DNA from 2 places in the Pseudomonas sp. LS_2 genome. Region 1 is predicted to be linked to the other one. Evidence: predicted binding sites of a transcription regulator. Region 1 holds the regulator's gene; the other holds the start of a gene.
The links. The regulator FliA, encoded in region 1, starts transcription of late flagellar genes. The targets are predictions, from matches to a motif close to CTAAAGTTTNNNNNNNNNNNGCCGNTAA.
Positions count from the first base shown of each region.

Region 2: a site for FliA is predicted at 1,399-1,426, ahead of flgM (flagellar biosynthesis anti-sigma factor FlgM). Genes of this name have one in related genera too.

Region 1 is NZ_JAVAYC010000024.1:4,934-12,481, reverse strand. Features, by position in the region: gene RAC97_RS19200 (chemotaxis protein CheA) at 1-1,401, opposite strand, end outside; gene RAC97_RS19195 (protein phosphatase CheZ) at 1,414-2,202, opposite strand; gene RAC97_RS19190 (chemotaxis response regulator CheY) at 2,221-2,595, opposite strand; gene fliA (RNA polymerase sigma factor FliA) at 2,700-3,440, opposite strand; gene fleN (flagellar synthesis regulator FleN) at 3,437-4,270, opposite strand; gene flhF (flagellar biosynthesis protein FlhF) at 4,431-5,744, opposite strand; gene flhA (flagellar biosynthesis protein FlhA) at 5,756-7,548, opposite strand, start outside.
Region 2 is NZ_JAVAYC010000023.1:12,367-19,914, reverse strand. Features, by position in the region: gene RAC97_RS18885 (chemotaxis protein CheV) at 1-485, opposite strand, end outside; gene flgA (flagellar basal body P-ring formation chaperone FlgA) at 555-1,307, shown strand; gene flgM (flagellar biosynthesis anti-sigma factor FlgM) at 1,462-1,764, shown strand; gene RAC97_RS18870 (flagella synthesis protein FlgN) at 1,812-2,279, shown strand; gene RAC97_RS18865 (flagellar brake protein) at 2,361-3,104, shown strand; gene RAC97_RS18860 (MFS transporter) at 3,261-4,610, opposite strand; gene RAC97_RS18855 (glutamine synthetase family protein) at 4,734-5,975, opposite strand; gene bkdR (Bkd operon transcriptional regulator BkdR) at 6,274-6,759, opposite strand; gene RAC97_RS18845 (3-methyl-2-oxobutanoate dehydrogenase (2-methylpropanoyl-transferring) subunit alpha) at 6,957-7,548, shown strand, end outside.

The DNA of each region.
Region 1 (7,548 bases):
CAACGGGTCGGCCAGGGCCTCGACCAGGTTCTTGTCCAGGTCGGTTTCTTCGCCGACCAGTTCCAGGTTGATCTCTTTCTTGAGCTGGCGCGCCAGGTCACGAACCAGGCGTGGGAAGCGGCCGAAGACCTTCTTGATCGGCTGCATGCGGGTTTTCATCACCGCGGTCTGCAGGTCGGCGGTGACCACGTCGAGGTTGGACACGGCCTTGGACATGGCCTCGTCGCCGCTGTTCAGGCCCAGGCGCACCAGGCGGTTACGCACCAGCACCAGTTCGCCGACCATGTTCATGATCTCGTCCAGGCGTGCGGTGTCGACGCGTACGGTGGTTTCCGCCTCGCTGGCACCATGCTTCTCGGGTGCAGCAGCGGGGGCGCGGGCCGCTGCGGGGGCAGCAGGCTTGGCGGCGGCAGGTGCAGGTGCAGGTGCAGGTGCAGGTGCAGGTGCAGGAGCAGGAGCAGGCTTTGCCGCAGAGGCGGCTACTGCGGCTACAGCTGCGGGCGCCTCGGCAACGACCGCATCGCTGGAAAACTTGCCCTTGCCGTGCAACTGGTCGAGCAGCGCTTCGAACTCGTTTTCGGTGATGTGTTCGCCCGCAGCACCCGCCGGTGCGGCGGTACCGGCGGCGGCGGCGACCCCAGGCAACGCGTCGACGGCGAAGGTGCCCTTGCCGTGCAACTGGTCAAGCAGCGCCTCGAACTCGGCATCGGTGATTTCATCACCTGCCGGTGCAGCCACGCTGGTCTCGGGCTGGGTAGCGGTGATCTCGGCAGAGAACTGGCCTTTGCCGTGCAACTGGTCGAGCAACGACTCGAATTCGGCGTCGGTGATTTCGTCACCGCCACCGCTGGTGACTTCGCCTTGCAGCTGCTGGGCAGCCTCGGCCTCGGCCTTGACCGCATCGAGCGAGTCGAGCAGTTGTTCGAATTCGGTGTCGGTGATATCGGCCTCGGCAGCAGGTGCCTCAACCGCGGCAACCGGTTCGGCGACTGCGACTGGCGCATCGTTGCCAGCGGGCTCTGCCAGGCGAGACAGCGCCGCCAGAAGCTCCGGCGTGGCCGGGGTGATGTCGGTGCGCTCGCGGACCTGGCCGAACATGCTGTTCACCGTATCCAGTGCCTCGAGCACCACATCCATCAGTTCCGCATCGACCCGGCGCTCCCCTTTGCGCAGGATGTCGAACACGTTCTCTGCGATATGGCAGCACTCCACCAGCTCGTTGAGCTGGAGGAAGCCGGCGCCCCCTTTTACAGTGTGAAAACCGCGGAAGATCGCATTGAGCAGGTCGGCATCGTCGGGCCGGCTTTCCAGCTCGACCAGTTGCTCGGACAGTTGCTCAAGGATTTCGCCGGCTTCTACCAGGAAATCCTGGAGGATTTCTTCATCGGCGCCGAAGCTCATTAAACGTGCTCCCTAAAAACCCAGGCTGGACAGCAGATCGTCGACATCGTCCTGACTGGACACGACGTCTTCACGCTTATCGGCATGAATCTGCGGACCTTCACCCCGAGTCGGATGTTTTTCTTGATCTTTTTCAGCACGCAACTGCTGGTGGTCATGTTCGATACCGGCAAAGCGGTCGACTTGACTGGCCATGAGCACGAGCTTGAGCAGATTTTTTTCGACTTCGGTCACCAGCGCGGTGACGCGCTTGATGACCTGGCCGGTCAGGTCCTGATAGTCCTGAGCCAGCAAGATATCGTTGAGATGGCTGGCGACGTCGCGGTTGCCCTCGGCACTGCGCGCCAGGAAAACGTCGACGCGCTTGGCCAGCTCACGGAACTCCGGCGCTGCCACTTCCCGGCGCATGAAGCGCTGCCAGTCGGCCGACAGGGCCTGGGCCTCGCTCGCCAGGTCGTTGAGCACCGGGGTGCTCTGCTCGACCAGGTCCATGGTGCGATTGGCCGCGTTCTCGGTCAGCCGCACCACATAGGACAGGCGTTCGGTAGCGTCGGTGATCTGCGACACCTCCTCGGCCTGCGGCATGTGCGGGTCGATCTGGAAGTTGACGATGGCACTGTGCAGCTCACGGGTGAGCTTGCCGACTTCCTGGTACAGGCCACGGTCGCGGGTCTGGTTGAGCTGGTGGATCAGTTGCACCGCGTCGCCGAACTGGCCGCGCTCCAGGCTCTGCACCAGTTCTTCGGCATGCTTCTTGAGGGTCGACTCGAACTCCCCCAGAGAATCGTTCTTGGATTCCATAGCGCCCCCTGACGTGGCTCAGCCGTTGACGCGCTCGAAGATCTTCTCGATCTTTTCTTTCAGCGCCAAGGCAGTGAACGGCTTGACCACGTAGCCGTTGACGCCGGCCTGGGCCGCTTCGATGATCTGCTCGCGCTTGGCCTCAGCGGTCACCATCAGCACCGGCAGGTGCTTGAGGCGTTCGTCGGCGCGTACCGCGCGCAGCAGGTCGATGCCAGTCATGCCAGGCATGTTCCAGTCGGTCACGAGGAAGTCGAAGGGCTCGCTGTTGAGCATCGGCAGTGCCGTGTTGCCATCATCGGCCTCTTTGACGTTGGTGAAGCCCAGGTCACGCAACAGGTTCTTGATGATCCGCCGCATCGTCGAGAAGTCGTCAACGATGAGGATTTTCATATCTTTGTTCAATTAGACCTCCAAGCAGTCTTTAACGCGCTCGGCGCCGAGCGCGCGCTCAATCAATTCGGTACAACCTGCAACGACTGCAATGAAACCTTCGCTCAACGCGCCCGCCATTCCCCAAGGCGGCTGCGCAGGCGTGCCGCGCACTGGCTGTGCAACTGGCTGACCCGTGACTCGCTGACCCCCAGCACCTCACCGATCTCCTTGAGGTTCAGCTCCTCGTCGTAGTACAGCGACAGTACCAGGCGCTCGCGCTCCGGCAGGTTGGCAATCGCCTCTGCCAGGGCCGACTGGAAGCGCTCGTCTTCCAGATCACGCGAAGGTTCCAGCTGGCCGCTGGCACCGTCCTCGTGCAGCCCTTCATGTTCACCGTCCTGCAACAGGTCGTCGAAACTGAACAGGCGGCTGCCCAAGGTATCGTTCAAAATCCCGTAGTAATCATCGAGACTCAATTGGAGTTCGGCAGCAACCTCGTGATCTTTAGCGTCACGACCCGTTCTGGCCTCGACGCTGCGCATCGCGTCACTGACCATGCGCGTGTTGCGGTGCACCGAACGCGGCGCCCAATCGCCCTTGCGCACCTCGTCAAGCATCGCGCCGCGGATGCGGATGCCGGCATAGGTCTCGAAGCTGGCGCCCTTGCTGGCGTCGTATTTGTTGGCCACTTCCAGCAAACCGATCATGCCGGCCTGGATCAGGTCCTCGACCTGCACGTTGGCCGGCAGGCGCGCCAGCAGGTGGTAGGCGATACGCTTGACCAGCGGCGCATAGCGCTCGATCAGCTCGTACTGGGCATCCTTGGACGCCTTGCTGTACATCTTGAAACCGCTCGAACTCATAGCACCGGCCCTGCGCTGGTGGGTTGCACCAGGCGTTCGACGAAGAACTCAAGGTGACCGCGCGGATTGGCTGGCAGCGGCCAGCTGTCGACCTTCTGCGCGATGGCCTTGAAGGCCAGGGCGCACTTGGAACGCGGGAAGGCTTCGTACACTGCCCGCTGCTTCTGCACCGCCTTGCGCACGCATTCGTCGTATGGCACCGCGCCGACGTACTGCAGGGCCACGTCGAGGAAACGGTCGGTGACCTTGGTCAGCTTGGCGAACAGGTTGCGCCCTTCCTGCGGGCTTTGCGCCATGTTGGCCAGCACGCGGAAACGGTTCATGCCGTAGTCGCGGTTGAGCAGCTTGATCAGCGCGTAGGCGTCGGTGATCGAGGTGGGCTCGTCACATACCACCAGCAGCACTTCCTGGGCGGCGCGGACGAAACTGACCACTGAGTCACCAATACCCGCAGCGGTGTCGATCACCAGTACGTCGAGGTTGTCGCCGATCTCGCTGAAGGCTTGGATCAACCCGGCATGCTGGGCCGGAGCCAGGTGCACCATGCTCTGGGTGCCAGAGGCCGCCGGCACGATACGTACCCCGCCAGGGCCTTGCAGGAGTACATCGCGCAGCTCGCAACGGCCTTCGATGACGTCGGCCAGGGTGCGCTTGGGTGTCAGGCCCAGCAGCACGTCGACGTTGGCCAGGCCCAGGTCGGCATCCAGCAACATGACCCGGCGGCCGAGTTCGGCCAATGCCAGGGACAGGTTCACTGAAACGTTGGTCTTGCCGACGCCACCTTTGCCACCGGTCACGGCGATCACCTGTACGGGATGCATGCTACCCATTTCTGTTCTTTACCTTGTTTCGCGTGGAACCAGTCCACTTGAAGGGTCTTGCCCGGTACCTAGGGTCGGTAGTGAAACCGCCTGCGCGATGATCCTGCTGCGTTGAAAGCAGGACCTCCGCTCGGCGACTTTTCGTACACACCCTTCCGCCACTCATGGTTCAACCCGCACGCTTGCCGGGGTTGTGGTAGAGGTCAGCGAACATGTCGGCCATGGCTTCTTCGCTGGGGTCTTCCTGCAACTGCACGCTCACTGCCCGGCTTACCAGCTGGTGCTTGCGCGGCAGCTGCAGGTCGTCAGGGATGCGTGGTCCATCGGTCAGGTAGGCAACCGGCAGTTGATGACTGATGGCCAGACTCAGCACTTCGCCGAGGCTGCCCGTTTCGTCGAGTTTGGTCAGGATGCAACCGGCCAGCCCGCAGCGCTTGTAGCTGTGGTAGGCAGCGGTGAGCACCTGCTTCTGGCTGGTGGTGGCCAGTACCAGGTAGTTCTTGGCGGCGATGCCGCGGCTGGCGAGGCTCTCCAGCTGCATGCGCAGGGCCGGGTCGCTGGCTTGCAGGCCGGCGGTGTCGATCAGCACCACGCGCTTGCGCAGCAGCGGCTCCAGGGCTTGGCCGAGGGACTCGCCGGGGTCGACGTAGGTCACCGGAACGTTGAGGATCCGCCCCAGGGTCTTGAGCTGTTCCTGGGCGCCGATGCGGAAGCTGTCCATGCTCACCAGGGCGATGTTCTGTGCGCCGTACTTAAGCACATAGCGCGCCGCCAGCTTGGCCAGGGTCGTGGTCTTGCCCATGCCGGCCGGGCCGACCATGGCGATCACCCCGCCCTCCTCGATCGGCTCTACCTCAGGCACGTCGAGCATGCGCGCCAAGTGTGCCAGCAGCATGCGCCAAGCCTGGCGCGGCTCCTCGATGCCGGCGGTCATGTCGAGCAGTTCACGGGCGATGGGCCCGGACAGGCCAATACGTTGCAGGCGGCGCCACAGGTTGGCCTGTTGCGGCTGACTGCCTTGCAGCTGGCTCCAGGCCAGCGAGCCGAGCTGCACTTCGAGCAGTTCGCGCAGGCCGGAGAGCTCCGAACGCATGGCGTCGAACAGGCGCGGATCGACCGGCGCAGGCGTCGGCGCCTTGACGGCGGCCGGCGGCAACTCCACATGGGGTTCGATCAGCGGCTCCGAGGCGGTCAGCGAAAGGCCGGCGAACAGCTGGCGGTTGCCATCCTCGGTATCGTTGCGGCTGCCGAGCTCCGCCTGGGCGGTGGCGATACGCGACTGCGTCTTGCGCAGCTCGTCCTCGAGCTCGGCATTGGGCACGCGCGGGGCCAGCGCGGACAGCTTGTAGTCCAGCGCGGCGGTCAGCTCGACGCCACCGGCAATGCGCCGGTTGCCGATGATAGCGGCATCGGCGCCCAGCTCATCGCGGACCAGCTTCATGGCCTGACGCATATCGGCGGCGAAAAAACGCTTAACTTGCATAACCCACTACCTCAGCCATTAGGGCCCACGGTGGCAACGATGGTGACTTGCTTGTTGTCCGGTATCTCCTGATACGCAAGGACATGCAGGTTCGGTACGGCAAGACGGCCGAAGCGCGACAGCATGGCGCGGATCGGGCCAGCCACCAGAAGAATGGCAGGTTGACCTTGCATCTCCTGGCGCTGCGCCGCTTCGATCAGCGAACGCTGCAGCTTCTCGGCCATGCTCGGCTCCAGGAGAACACCGTCTTCCTGGCCCTGCCCGGCCCGTTGCAAACTATTGAGCAAGATCTGTTCCAACCTTGGCTCCAGCGTGATGACAGGCAGCTCCGACTCAGTGCCGACAATGCTTTGCACGATGGCGCGACACAATCCGACGCGCACCGAGGCCACCAGCGCGGCGGTATCTTGACTCTTGCCCGCGTTATTCGCGATGGCCTCGGCAATGCTTCGAATATCGCGCACCGGCACCTGCTCGGCAAGCAGAGCCTGAAGGACCTTGAGCAGGCCTGACAAGGAAATGACACCCGGCACCAGTTCCTCGGCGAGCTTGGGCGACGCCTTGGACAGCACTTGCAGCAGTTGCTGCACTTCTTCGTGGCCGATCAGCTCGTGGCAATGCTTCTGCAGAATCTGGTTGAGGTGGGTGGCGACCACGGTACTGGCGTCCACCACGGTGTAGCCCAGCGACTGCGCCTGGGCGCGCTGGGCGATGTCGATCCACACCGCTTCCAGGCCGAATGCCGGGTCGCGTGCGGCGATACCGTTGAGGCTGCCGAACACCTGGCCGGGGTTGATCGCAAGTTCGCGGTCCGGGTAGATCTCGGCCTCGGCCAGGATCACCCCCATCAGGGTCAGGCGATATGCGCTGGGCTGCAGGTCGAGGTTGTCGCGAATATGCACGGTGGGCATGAGGAAGCCCAGGTCCTGGGACAGCTTCTTGCGCACACCCTTGATTCGCGCCAGCAACTGGCCGCCCTGGTTGCGGTCCACCAGGGGAATCAGCCGGTAACCGACTTCCAGGCCGATGGTATCGATCGGCGTCACATCGTCCCAGCCCAGTTCCTTGGTTTCCAGGGCGCGCTGCGGCGAGGGCAGCAGGTCCTGCTGGCGCTGGGCTTCCTCCAAGGCTACGACCTTGGCCTTCTGCTGCTTCTTCCACACCAGGTAGGCGCCACCTGCGGCCATCAGGCCGAGGCTGAGAAAGGCGACGTGGGGCATGCCAGGCACCAGGCCCATGACGATCATCAGCCCGGCAGATACCGCCAGGGCCTTGGGCGAGTCGAACATCTGCCGGTTGATGAGTTTGCCCATGTCCTCGGAACCCGAGGCGCGGGTGACCATGATGGCCGCGGCAGTGGACAGCAGCAGCGAAGGCAGCTGCGCCACCAAACCGTCACCGATGGTCAGCAGGGCGTAGACCCTGCCGGCGTCGCCAAAGGTCATGCCGTGCTGCAACATGCCGATCAGCATGCCGCCAATCAGGTTGATGAACAGGATCAGCAGGCCGGCGATGGCGTCGCCGCGCACGAACTTGCTGGCACCGTCCATCGAGCCGTAGAACTCGGCCTCCTGGGCCACCTCGGCGCGACGCGCCTTTGCCTGGGCCTGGTCGATGAGGCCGGCGTTGAGGTCGGCGTCGATGGCCATCTGCTTGCCGGGCATCGCGTCGAGGGTAAAGCGCGCGCTGACCTCGGAGATACGCCCGGCACCCTTGGTGACCACCACGAAGTTGATGATCATGAGGATGGCGAACACCACCGCACCGACCACGTAGTTGCCGCCGATGACCACATCGCCAAAGG
Region 2 (7,548 bases), on a different contig from region 1:
TCGGACGATGGCGCCACCTCGGCGAGCACTTTCTCCACATCGACGATCTCGACCATGCGGTTGTCCACATGAGTGACTGCCGTCAGGTAGTGATCGCGCCCGGTGCCCTTGGGTGGCGGGTGGATCTCTTCCCAGTTCATGTTGACGATGCGCTCCACCGAATGCACCAAAAAGCCCTGGGTCTTGGTGTTGTACTCGGTGATGATCACGAAACTGTTACGGGTTTCCTCGCTCAACTGCGGCAACCCGGTGGCCATCGACAGGTCGAGGATCGGAATGGTCGCGCCGCGAATATTGGCCACCCCGCGCACGACCGGATGAGACTTGGGCAGCAAGGTCAGTTCCGGGCACTGCAACACCTCGCGGACCTTGAACACGTTGATGCCATAGAGCTGCGCGCCATTGAGGCGGAACAGCAACAGTTCCAGGCGATTCTGCCCCACCAGCTGCGTGCGCTGGTTGACCGAATCCATGACTCCAGCCATGCCAGTCTCCTTCTATTTTTTCAGCCCGTTTGCCAACGAGTCGGCACGGGCTTTGCTTTTTTGAGCGGTATGCACACGAAAACGACATTATTCCGACGACTGACGCGCCTGCTGGCCACCCTCCTGGCCACGCTGTGCCTGTTGGCACCCGGCACCCGCACGCTGGCAGATGCGGCTACCTTGCCTGAACAGCTTATCGGTGTCACCCAAGGGTTTCTTGAATTCACCGTTGAGGACTATCTGGCCACCACCCAGACCGAAGGCCGCTACGAGATCCAGGTGAACAACCTCGACCCGCGCCTGCGCATGCCACTGTGCAGCCAGGCGCTGGATGCCTCGCTGGAAAGCCCGGCACAGCCGATTGGCCGGGTCACGGTGCGGGTACGCTGCGACAGCGCTGCACCCTGGACCGTGTTCGTACCGGCTCAGGTCAAGCTGTTCCGCGACGTGGTGGTGATGACCCGCCCGCTCAAGCGCGACAGCGTGATCGACGAAAATGCCGTGACCATGCGCGAGCGCGACGTCAGCACCCTCGGCGCCGGTTTCCTGACCCAGCTCGAGCAGGCCGTGGGCATGAAGCTGCTGCGCCCCACTACCCTCGACCAGGTCCTGACCTTGCAGTACCTGGAGCAGGCCGAGGTGATCCGCAAGGGCGACCATGTGGTCATTACCGCCCGCAGCGGAACACTCAACGTGCGCATGCCTGGCGAAGCCCTGAGCAAAGGCGGCCTGACCGAACAGATCCGGGTGCGCAACCTGAACTCCAAGCGCGTGGTCAAGGCCAGGGTCACCGGCCCCGGGCAGGTAGAAGTAGCGATGTAATCCGAAGGGCTAGCAGTATGTAGGTGCTTTTCCTAAACTGTGTCGAAAACGGGTCGGACACGCTTGCCGATAGGCGGCAATGCATTTGTGCCTAAAGTTTATTTCGGATTGGCCGAAAACAAGGCAAGCGTCCTAATTCCCAGAGGTTTCGATCATGGTTATCGACTTCAGTCGTTTGAACAACTCTCCGTCCGTCACAGGCGGGGTTCGCAGCAACACGGCATCGGGCACCCCCGAGAAAGCCGGCGAAACCCCCAAGGCCAGCGCCAGCGGAGAGGCGGTACACCTCAGTCAAGAGGCACAGCAGTTGCAGCAGATCCGCGAAAAGCTGCGCGAGCAGCCTGAAGTCAACAGCGCCCGTGTGGCCCAGTTGAAACAGGCGATCGCCGATGGCAGCTATCAGGTCGATGCCGGCCGGGTCGCCAGCAAACTGCTTGATTTCGAAGCTCAGCGCTAACCCTCGGGCGCGCTGACTTCAAGGACGCTAAACGCCAAGAGCCAGCCATGCACGACATTACCCTGCTGCAACTGATCGAAGACGACATCGCACCGACCGAGGAATTACTCGCGTTGCTGCAGAACGAAACGGTCGCCCTGCACGGACGCGACATGCCGCTGCTGGAGAACATCCTGGCACGCAAGCAGTCGCTTATCGTGCTGCTCGAACAGCAGGGCCTGCGCCGCAACCACCTCCTGACCAGCCTCGGCTTCTCCGCGGATCGCGCCGGCGTACAGGCCGTGGCCGCACAATCGCCGAACGGCGACCTCATCCTGCAGCAACTGGATGTGCTCACCCAGCTCATGGATGCCTGCCAGAAGACCAACCAGATCAACGGTCGGATCATTCAGGTGCAGCAGCACGCCACAGCCAGCCAGATCAGGATTCTCATGGGCGGTGATTCACCGTCGCTCTACGACAGCCGTGGCGCCACTGCGCCCATGGACAAGCCCCGCGCCATCAGCCAGGTGTGATTAATCCTGTTCAAGGCACGGAAGTTACTGGCAGAATGCCATTACTTGCGTGTGTCGTTTTTGCCTGGAGATTGAAAACCCGTGTTCAATGAAACCGATGCTCCTCAGCCACCAAAGGTGTTGACCACGCCTTTGGAGATCGCGGCCAACCTGCGCCAGTTGCTGGACAGCCACGATCCGCTGATCATCACCTTCCATGAGCGCAGCCAGCGGTTCCAGAGCTACGTGGTACACGCCGACAAGGATAAGGACATCCTTGCGCTGGACGAGATGATTCCCCGTGATGGCGAAAAATTCATCGAGAACGGCGAGCCCTTCCGTGTTGAAGGCTTCCATGACGGCGTACGTATCGCCTGGGAATGCAACCATGCCCTGACCATCACCGAGATCGACGGCCACCGCTGTTACCGTGGCCCGTTGCCGACCGAAATGACCTACCACCAGCGCCGCAACGCCTTCCGCGCTGCGCTGAAGCTGTCGCAACTGGTCGACATCATGCTTGATGGCACCCACCTCAAGGGTAGCGGTGCACTGCGCGGCAAGCTGCTGGACATCTCCGCGACCGGCTGCAAGCTGCGTTTCGAGGGCAATGTCGAGGAGCGCCTGCAACTGGGCCAGGTGTACGAGCGCTTCAAGGCCAGCAACCCGCTGGGCCTGGCCGATGTGATGGTAGAGCTACGCCACCTGCATTTCGAAGAGCGCATCAACACCACCTTCGCCGGGGTGCGTTTCCACAACCTGACCGGCCAGAGCCAGCGCAAGATAGAGAGCTTCGTGTACCAGCTGCAACGTGAAGCGCGGCGGTTCGACAAGGACGACTATTGATCGTCGTGCTGCCATGAAAAACGCCACCGATTCGGTGGCGTTTTCGTTTGTGCGCGGTGTCGGTGACGGCCCTTTCGCGGGCAAGCCCGCTGCCACCAGTTGCCGCTGTTCTCAGGCGCGGCGCATTACCCGCGAAGAGGCCGGTAATGGCTCAACTCAAACCGACTTGTCGACGTCGGCCTGCGGCCTGGCTTCTTCCCCGGCCTTCGCACCTTGCTCTTCTTCAGCCTCGGTATCCTCAGCCGCCACCGGCGCCTGCATCACATCCTGAACGGTCTGCTCGTCGACCCGCGGGTCCAGTGCCGCTGACAACGGCGAGCCCGCCGCCGGCATCGCCACGTGGTGCAGCGGTGCATCCTGCACCTGGTGCAAGCCGGTGACCGCCTTGGGCCGGATACGCCATACCAGTACCAGGGCGAAGAAGGTGAAGAATGCGTACAGCATCTGCGCGCCGAGGACTTTCATCAACACACCCGCCACCAGCGGCCCGACGCTGGCCCCCACGCCATAGGTCACCAGCAGCATCGCCGTCAGCGACACCCGCCGCTCGCTTTCCACGTGGTCGTTGGAGAACGCCACCGCCAGTGGATACAGGCAGAACTGCAACAGCGACACCACGAACCCCACCGCGAACAGCACCTCAAGTGGCACGCTCGGCAGCAGCGCCAGCGGCAACGACACCAGCGCCAAGCCGCCAGCAGCCCCGCGAATCAGCACCGCGCGGTCGTAGCGGTCGGACAACCAGCCCAACGGCCACTGCACCAGAAGCCCTGCGAAAATACAGCAGCCCATGAACAGACCGACCTGCTCGGTGCTCAGCCCCTGCCGGGCCGCATACAACGGCGCCAGGCCGTAAAAGGAGCCGACGATCAACCCCGCACCCAGCACCGTACTCAACGACTGCGGTACGCGCTTGATGAAGAACTTTGGCTCCATCGGTGCCGGGCGCAATGGCGCCGGGTGGATGCGCCGAGTCATCGCCACCGGCACCAGGCACAAGGCGAAGCACATGGCCACCAGCATCAGCAGTTCCGGGCCAAGCTGCGGGTGCACCACCAGGATCAGCTGGCCGAGCACCAGCCCCAGGTACGAGGCGATCATGTAGCCACTGAACACCGCGCCGCGCTGCTTGGCATCGGCCTGCTCATTGAGCCAGCTTTCGATGACCATGTACTGGCACATCATCCCCAGGCCGACGATCATCCGCAGCCCGACCCAGGCTGGCAGGTAGCTGGTCATGCCATGGCCCAGCACCGCTGCACCGACGATACCTGCACAGGTGGCGTAGGCGCGAATATGCCCGACGCGGGCAATCAACCGGTGGCCGACCTTGCCGCCCACCGCAAGGCCGAAATAGTTGGCCGCCATCAACGCACCCACCCACAGGCTGTCGACATGATCGGCAGCCAGGCGCAAGGCAAGGTAGGTACTGAGCAGACCGGAACCGATCAACATCATCAGCGCCGCGAAATACAACGAACGAAAAGACTTCCAGATCTGGTGCATGCATCCCCGCGGTGTTCAGGGCTAGTAGACAGTGCTAGCAAGCATAAGGGGTATTTCCGGGGCGCGGCGCTTGGGCGAGGAAAATTCGCCACCGATGGCGCGCGCGGCAAACGCCTGTCGCAATCAGGCCTGCGCGGCCAGCACGCGCCGCTCCCACGGGGTGATCTCATCGAAGAAGTCGCTCAACTCCAGCGTCTTGGTCGCGACGTAGCCTTCGATGAATTCGGCGCCGAACAGTTCCCGCGCCAGCACGCTGCGTTTCAGGCGCTCCAACGCCGCATGCAAGGTGCACGGCAGGCTCAAGTGCTCGGGCACGCTGAACTCGCCCTGGATCGGCAGCGTCGGCTGCAGGCGCTGCTCGATGCCATGCAAGCCGGCAGCCAGGCTGGCGGCAATGGCCAGGTACGGGTTGGCGTCGGCGCCCGGCAGGCGGTTCTCCACGCGCCGGGCCACCGGCGAGCTGGCTGGAATGCGCAGACCCGCCGCACGGTTGTCTTCGGACCAGCAGGCGTTGTTCGGCGAGGCGTAGGGGTGGCATAGCCGCTGGTAGGAATTGACGTTGGGGGCGAACAGCGCGGTGAAGTCGGCCATGCACGCCTGCAATCCTGCAATGAAATGATGGAAGGTATCGGTGGCCCTTCCCTGCTCGTCGCTGAACACATTGCGTCCACTGGCGGCCTCCACCAGGCTCTGGTGGATGTGCATCGAGCTGCCGGGCGTGCGGGCCAGCGGCTTGGCCATGCACACCACGGTCAAGCCGTGCTTGAGTGCCACTTCCTTGAGCAGGTGCTTGAACAGGAAGGTCTGGTCGGCCAGCAGCAGTGGGTCCCCGTGCAACAGGTTGATCTCGAACTGGCTGACGCCCATTTCATGCATGAAGGTGTCGCGCGGCAGGCCCAATGCAGCCATGCACCGATAGACTTCGGTGAAGAACGGTCTCAGGCCATTGTTGGAACTGACGCTGAAAGCCGAATGGCCCATCTCGCGGCGCCCGTCCAGGCCAACCGGTGGCTGGAACGGCTGGGTGGGGTCGGGGTTGGCGGCGAAGATGAAGAACTCGAGCTCCGTGGCGACTACCGGCGCCAGGCCCTGGGCGGCATAACGGGCGATCACTGCCTTGAGCAGCCCACGGGTCGAGAGCCCCGACGGCCTGCCATCGAGCTCCACCGCATCGCAGATCGCCAGCGCCCGTGGCGTTTCGCTCCAGGGCAACACGTGGGTTTGCGCAGGGTCGGCGACCAGCGCCAGGTCGCCATCGTCGCTGCCGTAGAACTTCGCCGGCGGGTAGCCGCCCATGACGCATTGCAGCAAGACCCCGCGCGCCATCTGCAAGCGGCGACCTTCGAGAAAGCCTTCGCCGGTCATTACCTTGCCGCGTGGCACACCGTTGAGGTCCGGGGTAATGCATTCGACTTCGTCGATGCCCGTCAGGCGCTGGATGCTCATGACACTGGTCCTTGTGGTTGTAAACGTGCCGTGGATGGCGACGGGAACAACATAGGCCGGGGGTGTTTAAAATATCAAGCACACTGTAGGGCGTCGCTGTATGCCACCGGCTTCATCGATGTTCGCGGGCAAGCCCGCCGCTACAGGGACCCGCGCTTGGTTGAAAACACGCATTAGTTGTAAGAGCGGGCTTGCCCGCGAAGCAGACGCCGCGCACTCACTCGCGCAAGGTCATGCCATTGGCCGGCAACGGCAACGCAGTCTTGTAGCGTACCTGCTTGAGCGCAAAGCTCGAACGGATGTTGGCTACCCCCGGCAGGCGCGTCAGGTAGTCGAGGAAGCGCTCCAGCGCCTGGATGCTCGGCAGCAATACGCGCAGCAGGTAGTCCGGGTCGCCGGTCATCAGGTAGCACTCCATCACCTCAGGGCGTTCGGCGATTTCCTCCTCGAAGCGGTGCAGCGACTGTTCTACCTGCTTCTCCAGGCTCACATGGATGAACACATTCACATCCAACCCCAGCACCTCCGGCGACAGCAGCGTCACCTGCTGGCGAATCACCCCCAGCTCTTCCATGGCCTTGACCCGGTTGAAGCACGGCGTGGGCGACAGGTTCACCGAACGCGCAAGCTCGGCATTGGTGATGCGGGCGTTTTCCTGCAGGCTGTTGAGGATGCCGATATCCGTACGATCAAGTTTGCGCATGAGACAAATTCACCGGTTTCTTGTGTTTATAAAGAATGTTTATCTCCCCCGAACGGCAAAGGCAACCAACTTGAGAGAAAAATTCTCCTGCCGTCCCTCTAAGATGTAATGGACGCTGACCTGCCAGTCACAAGCCGGCAGTCAGCGGCGACCGCTTCAGAGCTCACAAAAACAAAATTCGAGCGAGCGTAAACAGCATGAACGAGTACGCCCCCCTGCGTTTGCATGTGCCCGAGCCTACAGGCCGGCCAGGCTGCCAGACCGATTTCTCCTACCTGCGTCTGAACGATGCAGGTTCCGTCCGCAAACCCCCCATCGATGTAGAGCCCGCCGACACTGCGGACCTCTCCGGCAGCCTCGTGCGCGTGCTGGACGAGCACGGCGATGCACTCGGCCCCTGGGCCGAGGACATCGACCCGCAAGTGCTGCGCCAAGGCCTGCGCACCATGCTCAAGACACGTATCTTCGACAGCCGCATGGTGGTTGCCCAGCGCCAGAAGAAGATGTCCTTCTACATGCAGAGCCTGGGCGAGGAAGCCATCGGCGCCGGACAGGCGCTGGCGCTGAACCGCAGCGACATGTGCTTTCCCACCTATCGCCAGCAGAGCATCCTGATGGCCCGCGACGTGTCGCTGGTGGAGATGATCTGCCAACTGCTGTCCAACACCCGCGACCCGCTCAAGGGCCGCCAGCTGCCGATCATGTACTCGGTACGCGAGGCCGGTTTCTTCACCATCAGCGGCAACCTGGCGACCCAGTTCGTGCAGGCGGTCGGCTGGGCCATGGCCT